DNA from 2 places in the Streptomyces sp. NPDC047130 genome. Region 1 is predicted to be linked to the other one. Evidence: riboswitches for the same ligand, from Rfam matches in the RefSeq annotation. Region 1 holds a riboswitch; the other holds the start of a gene.
What was found. Region 1 has a riboswitch for thiamine pyrophosphate ahead of ABZ836_RS21240 (thiamine ABC transporter substrate-binding protein). Riboswitches for the same ligand answer to the same signal wherever they lie in the genome.
Positions count from the first base shown of each region.

Region 2: another riboswitch for thiamine pyrophosphate. It lies ahead of thiO (glycine oxidase ThiO); the one in region 1 lies ahead of ABZ836_RS21240 (thiamine ABC transporter substrate-binding protein).

Region 1 is NZ_JBEYUK010000018.1:42,426-46,873, forward strand. Features, by position in the region: gene rlmN (23S rRNA (adenine(2503)-C(2))-methyltransferase RlmN) at 1-968, shown strand, start outside; TPP riboswitch at 997-1,102, shown strand; gene ABZ836_RS21240 (thiamine ABC transporter substrate-binding protein) at 1,185-2,261, shown strand; gene ABZ836_RS21245 (iron ABC transporter permease) at 2,327-3,928, shown strand; gene ABZ836_RS21250 (ABC transporter ATP-binding protein) at 3,931-4,448, shown strand, end outside.
Region 2 is NZ_JBEYUK010000002.1:97,361-101,808, reverse strand. Features, by position in the region: gene thiO (glycine oxidase ThiO) at 1-1,187, opposite strand, end outside; TPP riboswitch at 1,183-1,295, opposite strand; gene ABZ836_RS02985 (hypothetical protein) at 1,378-1,692, shown strand; gene ABZ836_RS02980 (FAD-dependent oxidoreductase) at 1,753-2,985, shown strand; gene ABZ836_RS02975 (Rv2175c family DNA-binding protein) at 3,057-3,422, shown strand; gene thiE (thiamine phosphate synthase) at 3,716-4,405, shown strand.

The sequences.
Region 1 (4,448 bases):
TCTCGACGCACTACTTCGCGCGGTACGCGCACGACCCGGAGCAGTGGACGGACATCCCCGCCGCCTCGCGGGACAAGCTGCGGGAGGCGCTGCTCCCGGAGCTGATGACCCCGCTGCGGCACCTGTCCACGGACGAGGGCGCCACCCGCAAGACGCTCTGGAAGATGTTCGACGGCACGCTCGTCGAGTCGGTGCTGATGCGCTACCCGGACCGGGTGACGATGTGCATCAGCTCGCAGGCCGGGTGCGGCATGAACTGCCCGTTCTGCGCCACCGGCCAGGCCGGACTGGACCGGAACCTGTCGACGGCGGAGATCGTGCACCAGATCGTCGACGGCATGCGCGCGCTGCGCGACGGGGAGATCCCCGGCGGCCCGGCGCGGCTCAGCAACATCGTGTTCATGGGCATGGGCGAGCCGCTCGCCAACTACAACCGGGTGGTCGGCGCCATCCGCCGGCTCACCGACCCGGAGCCCGACGGCCTCGGCCTGTCGCAGCGCGGCATCACCGTGTCCACGGTCGGCCTGGTGCCCGCCATCAACCGGTTCGCCGACGAGGGCTTCAAGTGCCGCCTGGCGATCTCGCTGCACGCCCCCGACGACGAGCTGCGCGACACGCTGGTCCCGGTGAACACGCGCTGGAAGGTGCGGGAGGTGCTGGACGCAGGCTGGGAGTACGCCGCGAGGTCCGGGCGCCGGCTGTCCATCGAGTACGCGCTGATCCGCGACATCAACGACCAGGCCTGGCGCGGCGACCGGCTGGGCCGCCTGCTCAAGGGCCGGCCCGCGCACGTCAACCTGATCCCGCTGAACCCGACGCCGGGCTCCAAATGGACCGCCTCGCGGCCCGAGGACGAGAAGGCGTTCGTCGAGGCGATCGCCGCGCACGGCGTGCCGGTCACGGTGCGTGACACGCGCGGTCAGGAGATCGACGGGGCCTGTGGTCAGCTCGCCGCCACCGAGCGGTAATCTGGCCACACCACACATCCGAATAGCGATTATCCGACAGGGGAGCGCCACAGCGCTGAGAGTGCGGTACCGACCGCAGACCCTCTGAACCTCGCCCAGGTCATTCTGGGTAGGGAGTTCGGGCACCTCGAGCTGTTGCGCCCTGCCCGGGAACGGTCCGCCGTTCCCGGGCAGGGCCGCGTCTCTTCCTGGTCACCCAGGAGGAAAACCGTGTACATGCGCAGGAAGTCCGCCGCCGCGACGGCGGCCGTTCTCGTCCTCGCCCTCGCCGCGTGCGGCGGCTCCGGCGGCTCCGGGGACGACGTGCAGGAGTCCGGCGGGAAGACCGTGACCCTGATCAGCCACGACTCGTGGGCCGCCTCCAAGGAGGTGATCGCCGAGTTCGAGAAGACCTCCGGGTACAAGCTCAAGGTCCTGGAGGACGGCGACGCCGGGCAGGCCCTCAACAAGGCCGTGCTCACCAAGGACCACCCGCAGGGCGACGTCCTCTTCGGCGTGGACAACACGCTGCTCTCCCGCGCCCTCGACAACCAGCTCTTCGACCCGTACGAGGCCGAGGAGGCGGCGCGGATCGGCGAGGGGTTCCGGGTCGAGGGCGACGCGGCCACGCCGGTCACCACCGGCGACGTCTGCGTGAACTACGACAAGGCGTACTTCGAGAAGGAGGGCCTCGAGCCGCCGAACAGCTTCGACGACCTGGTCGAGCCCGCGTACAGGAACCTGCTGGTCACCGAGAACGCCGGCACGTCCTCCCCAGGCCTGGGCTTCCTACTGGGCACCGCCGCCGAGTACGGGGACGACGGCTGGCAGGACTACTGGAAGAAGCTCCGGGCCAACGGCGTGAAGGTGGTCAGCGGCTGGGAGCAGGCGTACAACGAGGAGTTCTCCGGCTCCGCCGGCGGCAAGCAGGCGGGCGGCGACCGGCCGCTGGTCGTCTCCTACGCGTCCTCCCCGCCGGTGGAGGTGATCTACGCCGACCCGCAGCCCGAGGAGGCGCCGACCGGCGTGGCCACCGGGACCTGCTTCCGCCAGATCGAGTACGCGGGCCTGCTGAAGAACGCCGCGAACCCCGAGGGCGGCAAGGCGCTGCTGGACTTCCTGGTCTCCAAGACCTTCCAGGAGGACCTGCCGCTCAACATGTTCGTCAACCCGGTCCGGTCCGACGCCGCGCTGCCGGAGGCGTTCACCGAGCACGGCGCCGTCGCCGAGGACCCGAGGACCCTGGCGCCCGAGAAGATCGCCGCCAACCGTGACGAGTGGATCGACCGGTGGACCTCCCTCGTCGTGCGGTGACCAGCACCGGCACCAGCACCGGCACCGGCACCCGGCTGCGGAGCGGCGCGGCGCGGCTCGGCCTGATGGCCGTGCCCGTCGCGTTCTTCGCGGTCTTCTTCGCCCACCCCGTCGTCGCCATCGTCCTGCGCGGACTGCGTGGCGAGGACGGGGCGTGGCGGATCGGGGAGGCCGCGGGGGTGCTGGGGCGGCCGGAGGTCCGCGAGGTCCTCTGGTTCACGCTCTGGCAGGCGCTGGCCTCCACGGCGCTCACCCTGGTGATCGCGCTGCCCGCCGCCTACGTGTTCGCCCGGCTGCGCTTCCCCGGACGGGAGCTGCTGCGGGCGGTCGTCACCGTGCCGTTCGTGCTGCCGACGGTGGTGGCCGGCACCGCCTTCCTCGCCGTGATCGGGCGCGGCGGGCTCACCGACACCTGGTGGGGCCTCCGGCTGGACGGCACGGTGTGGGCGATCCTGCTCGCCCACGTCTTCGTGAACTTCGCGGTGGTGGTCCGCACCGTCGGCGGGCTGTGGGCCCAGCTGGACCCGGGGCAGGAGGAGGCCGCCCGGATGCTCGGGGCCTCCCGGTTCACGGCCTGGCGCACGGTGACCCTGCCGGCCCTCGGGCCCGCGGTGGCCGCCGCCGCAGTGATGATCTTCCTCTTCACCTTCACCTCCTTCGGCATCGTGCAGGTCCTCGGCGGGCCCGGCGTCTCCACGCTGGAGACGGAGATCTACCGCAGGACCGCCGACCTGCTGGACCTGTCCACGGCCGCGGTGCTCAGCCTGGTCCAGTTCGCCGCGGTGGGCGGCGTGCTCGCCGTGCACGCCTGGACGGTGCGCCGGCGGGAGGCCGCGCTGCGGCTCGTCGACCCCGCCACCACCGCCCGCCCGCCCCGCGGGGCCGGGCAGCGGCTGCTGCTCGCCGGGGTGCTGCTGGTGACCGCGGTGCTGATCGTGCTGCCGCCGGCGGTGCTGGTGCAGCGGTCCCTGGCGGCCGGGTCCGGCTACTACCGGGCGCTGACCGAGTCCGACGGCGGTGCGTTCCTGGTCCCGCCGATCGAGGCCGTGGCGAACTCGCTGGAGTACGCGGTGGCGGCCACCGCGATCGCGGTGCTGATCGGCTCCCTCGCGGCCGCCGCCCTCGCCCGGCGGGACGCGGGACGGTGGATGCGCGGCTTCGACGCGCTGCTCATGCTGCCGCTGGGCGTCTCCGCGGTCACCGTCGGCTTCGGCTTCCTGATCGCCCTCGACGAACCGCCGCTGGACCTGCGCGCCACCTGGATCCTGGTCCCGCTGGCGCAGGCACTGGTCGGCGTGCCGTTCGTGGTGCGGACCATGCTGCCCGTGCTGCGCGCGGTCGACCACCGGCTGCGGGAGGCCGCCGCCGTGCTGGGTGCCTCGCCGTGGCGGGTGTGGCGCGAGGTGGACCTTCCCCTGGTGCGGCGGGCGCTGCTGATCGCCGCCGGGTTCGCCTTCGCGGTGTCCCTCGGCGAGTTCGGGGCGACGGTGTTCATCGCGCGGCCCGACAACCCGACCCTGCCGGTGGCCGTCGCCAAGCTGGTCGGCCGGCCCGGCGACCTCAACTACGGCCAGGCCATGGCCCTTTCGGTGATCTTGATGGTGGTGTGCGCGGCGGCCCTGCTCGCCCTGGAGCGGCTGCGCGGCGACCGGACGGGAGAGTTCTGACGATGCTGCTCACCCTGGAGGGCGCCACCGTCCGGTTCGGCGGCCGGGCCGCCCTGGACGCGGTGGACCTGGCGGTCGCCGAGCACGAGATCGTCTGCGTGCTGGGCCCCAGCGGCAGCGGGAAGTCCACCCTGCTGCGGGCCGTCGCCGGCCTGCAGCCGGTGGACGCCGGACGGGTGCTGCTGGAGGGCCGGGACCAGGCACGGGTGCCCGCGCACCGGCGCGGCGTGGGCCTGATGTTCCAGGACCACCAGCTCTTCCCGCAGCGCGACGTGGCCGGCAACGTCGCCTTCGGGCTGCGGATGCACGGCGCGGGACGCGCGGAACAGGCCGAGCGGGTGGGGGAGTTGCTGGAGCTGGTCGGCATGCCCGGCGCCGGGCGGCGGGCCGTCGCCACGCTGTCCGGCGGCGAGCAGCAGCGGGTCGCGCTGGCCCGCGCGCTGGCCCCCCGTCCCCGGCTCCTGATGCTCGACGAGCCGCTGGGCCAGCTCGACCGCACCCTGCGCGAGCGGCTGGTCGT
Region 2 (4,448 bases), on a different contig from region 1:
CCGGCGAGGGCTGTCCCGGCGCCTGCCGCCCCGCCGCGAGCCTCGGCGCCGCGGGCCTTGACGGCGAAACGGTCCGCCGCGAAGGCGCGGGCCCGTGCGGGCAGCGCCCCGGTGGCCAGGGTCTCGGCCATCAGATCGCCGGTGACGGGGGTGAGCAGCACGCCGTTGCGGTAGTGGCCGGTGGCCAGCAGCAGGCCGTCCAGCGAGGTCGGGCCGAGCAGCGGGGCGTTGTCCGGCGTGCCCGGCCGGAGCCCCGCCAGGGTCTCGGTCAGCGGCAGTTCGGTGATGCCGGGCAGCAGCTCACGGGCGTCCCGCAGCAGCGTGTACACGCCGCCCGCGGTCACCGTGGTGTCGAAGCCCAGCTCCTCGCTGGTCGCCCCCACCACCAGCTCCCCGTTCTCCCGCGGCACCAGATAGACGGAGCTGCCGCGCACCACGGCCCGCACCGTGCGGGACAGGAACGGCGCGTACACCGGCGGCACGGCCAGCCGCACCACCTGCCCCTTCACCGGCCGGACCGGGGGCCGCACCTCCTCGGGCACCCCGTCCAGTTCCGCGCTGCGGCTCCCGCCGGCCAGCACCACGCGCCCGGCGGGCAGCACGGCGCCGTCCTCCGTCGCCACCCCGGTCACCCGGCCGCCGGTCACCTCGAGCCGGACGGCGCGCCGCCGGTGGACCACCACCCCGGCCCGCTCGCAGGCCCGCAGCAGCGCCGCGGCCAGCAGGCGCGGGTCGGCCTGGTGGTCACCGTCCACCCGCAGCCCGCCCCGCACCCCCGGTGCCAGCATCGGCTCCAGGCGGCGGCACTCCCGGCCGGTCAGCCACTCCGAGCTCAGCCCGTGCGACCGGTGCAGCTCGGCGAGTTCACGCAGCTCCGCGCGGTCGTCGGCGTCCAGGGCGACGGCGAGGGTGCCGCACGACCGGTAGCCGACGTCCATGCCGGACGCCTCCGCCAGCTCGGCGGCGAACGCCGGCCAGCGACGCGCGGACTCCAGGTTGAGGGCGAGCAACTCCTGCTCCCCGTGGTGGTGTTCGGTGACCGCGGCCAGCATCCCGGCGGCCACCCGAGCCGCACCGCCGCCCGGATCCGGATCCACCACGGCGACCGCCGCGCCACCGCGCGCGGCCCGCCAGGCGGTCACCAGGCCGATGATCCCGCCGCCCACCACCAGTACGTCGGACGTCATGGCGTCCCGCTCCTCCCTTCGCCGGAATGACCCGGATCAGGTTCGTACGGTCGGAGGCCGCCAGCCTCCCTCTCAGCCCGGTGCGTCCGGGCTCCCGCGAGTGCCTTACCGTCGCCACCCTAACCCCTGCTCCACGACGCTGAAAGGGAGTCACCCCGTGACCCGCTCCACCTCCCTCGACGGCCTGCTGATGGCCCCCGTCTCCGACCAGGCGCCCGGACAGGTCGGATCCGCGACCCGCTTCCGCTACCACGAGCGCGACGGCGAGGTGTGGGCCACCTATCAGGGTGGCGACATCACCCGCGGGTACCTGGTCGGCACCCGGGAGGACGACCGGGTGGACTTCCGCTACGTGCAGCTGACCCGTGACGGCGCGACCGCCTCCGGGCACTGCGTCTCGCGGGTCGTCGAGCTCCCCGACGGGCGGATCCGGCTCGAGGAGACCTGGGAGTGGGAGTCCCGGCCGGGCAGCGGGACCAGTGTCGTGGAGGAGATCCGTCCGTGACTCCGGCGCTCCGGTGTCCGTGGCGCTCGGGATGTCTATGGTGAGGGAGTGAGCGAGGGCGTGAACGAGCAGACGCGGGGACGGGCCGGACGGCGCGTGGTGATCGCCGGGGCCGGCATGGCCGGGGTCCGGACGGCGGTGGCGCTGCGTGAGCGGGGCTTCGACGGCACCGTGACGATGATCGGCGCGGAGCCCCACCCGCCGTACGACCGTCCGCCGCTGTCCAAGGCGGTGCTGCTGGGCCAGGCCGACGCCGACCGCGCGGCCGCCTTCGACGTCGACTTCGCGGGCCTCGGCATCGACCTGCGGCTCGACTGCGCGGTCACCGGGGTGCGCACCGCCGACAAGGAGATCGACACCGCCCGGGGGCCCGTCGGCTACGACGTGCTGGTGGCCGCCACCGGCGCCCACCCGGTCCGGCTGCCCGGCACCGAGGACTCCGCGGGCGTGCACGTGCTGCACGACCTCGACGACGCCCGGCGGCTGCGGCCCGTGCTGGAGCGCAAGGAGTCCGTGGTGGTGGCCGGCGCCGGCTGGATCGGCGCCGAGTTCACCACCGCCGCCCGGGACGCCGACTGCCCGGTGACCGTGGTGGAGGCCGCCGGACGGCCGCTCTCCGGAGCGCTCCCGGAAGAGGTCGCCCGGCCCATGGGCGCCTGGTACGCCGAGAGCGGCGCCACCCTGCTCACCGGGGCCCGGGTCGACCGCGTCGAGCCCGGCGCGGTCCTGCTGGCCGACGGCACGCGGCTCGAGGCGGACGCGGTGGTCGTCGGCATCGGCGCGCGGCCCTCCACGCGGTGGCTGGCCGGCGCCGTGGACCTCGGACCGCACGGCGAGGTGCTGGCCGACGAGCGGCTGCGGGCCTCCGCCCCGGACGTGTACGCGGTCGGCGACTGCGCCTCCTTCCCCTCCGCCCGGTACGGCGAGCGGCTCCTCGTCCACCACTGGGACAACGCGCTCCAGGGCGCCGGGACGGTCGCCGCGGGCATCCTCGGCGAGACCGCGGCGGCCCCCTACGACCCGGTGCCGTACTTCTGGTCGGAGCAGTTCGGGCGCTTCGTGCAGTACGCCGGACACCACGCCGGCGCCGACACGCTGCTGTGGCGCGGCGAGCCCGCCGACCCGGCGTGGAGCGTGTGCTGGCTGCGCGAGGGCCGCCTGGTCGCCCTGCTGGCCGTGGGCCGCCCCCGCGACCTGGCCCAGGGCCGCCGGCTGATCGCGTCCGGGGCGCTCGTCGACCCGGACCTGATCCGTGACCCGGCCCGCCCGCTGAAGGCGTCCGCCGCCCGCTGAGACGCCCGGAAGGACCACAGCGCGGGGGGCCCGACTTCCCCCTCCCGGTCCTGGATGGCACGCTTGGTCCTGTGACCGAGATTGACGCCAAGACCGATGCTCTCGTTCCCGAGTGGCTCACCCTCCCCGACATCGCCGAGAAGCTCGACGTGGAGGTGACGCGCGTGCGGCAGCTGGTGAAGGAAGGCCAGCTGATCGCCGTGCGCCGGGGTGAGAACCGCGCGCTGCACGTCCCCGCCGCCTTCATCGACGGGGACAAGGTGGTCAAGGGCCTCACCGGCCTGCTGACGCTGCTGCGGGACGACGGCTTCACCGACGAAGAGATGCTGGAGTGGCTCTTCACCCCTGACGAGTCCCTGCCGGGCACGCCCGCGCAGGCCCTCAGCGAGAACCGAGGCACGGAGGTGAAGCGCCGGGCCCAGGCGCTCGCCGTCTGACCCGACGCACCACCACCGGCGGCCGCCCCCACGAGCGGGGCGGCCGTCCCATGCCGCCACCGCGCGCCTGCCGCCACCACGCGCTTGTCACCACCGCGCGCCTGCCGCCATCACGCGCTTGCCGCCACCACGTGCCGCGCCCGGCCCCTGTTTCCGCTTCCGCTTCCGCCGGGTGCCTGCCGCTCGGCGTCCGGCGTCCGGCGTCCGGCGCCGGACGCCGAGCGTCCGGACCGCTGCCCGATCGCCTCGCCCTTCACGCCCGACGCTTCCACGATTCCGGGGGGAACCGCACCATGCCCGAGCCCCAAGCCGCCGCCGCGACTGCCGCCACCACCACCGCCTCCGACGCCCGCGCCCGGCTCGCCGACGCCCGGCTCTACCTGTGCACCGACGCCCGCCGCGACCGCGGTGACCTGGCCGCCTTCCTGGACGCCGTGCTGGGCGCGGGCGTGGACATCGTCCAGCTCCGCGACAAGGGCCTGGAGGCCGCCGAGGAGCTGGAGCACCTGCGGACCGTGGCCGAGGCCTGCGCCCGCCACGGCAAGCTGCTCGCCGTCAACGACCGGGCCGACGTGGCGCACGCGGCCGGGGCGGACGTGCTCCACCTGGGCCAGGGCGACCTCCCGGTGCCCGCCGCCCGGGCGGTCCTCGGGCCGGACGTGCTGATCGGCCGTTCCACCCACTCGGTGGCGCAGGCCGAGGCCGCCGCCGCCCAGGAGGGCGTGGACTACTTCTGCGTGGGCCCCTGCTGGCCCACGCCCACCAAGCCGGGCCGCCCCGCCGCCGGGCTCGACGTGGTCCGCCACGTCGCCGCACTGGAGGTGGAGCGCCCCTGGTTCGCCATCGGCGGCGTCGACCTCGGCAACCTGGACGAGGTGCTGGAGGCCGGCGCCCGCCGCGTGGTGGTGGTCCGGGCGATCACCGAGGCCGACGACCCGGCGGCCGCCGCCAAGGCGTTCTCCGAGCGGCTGCGCGAGCGCTGAGCCGTGGCCCTGGGGTCCGCGCGGGGCCGAGGCGGCGGTCCGG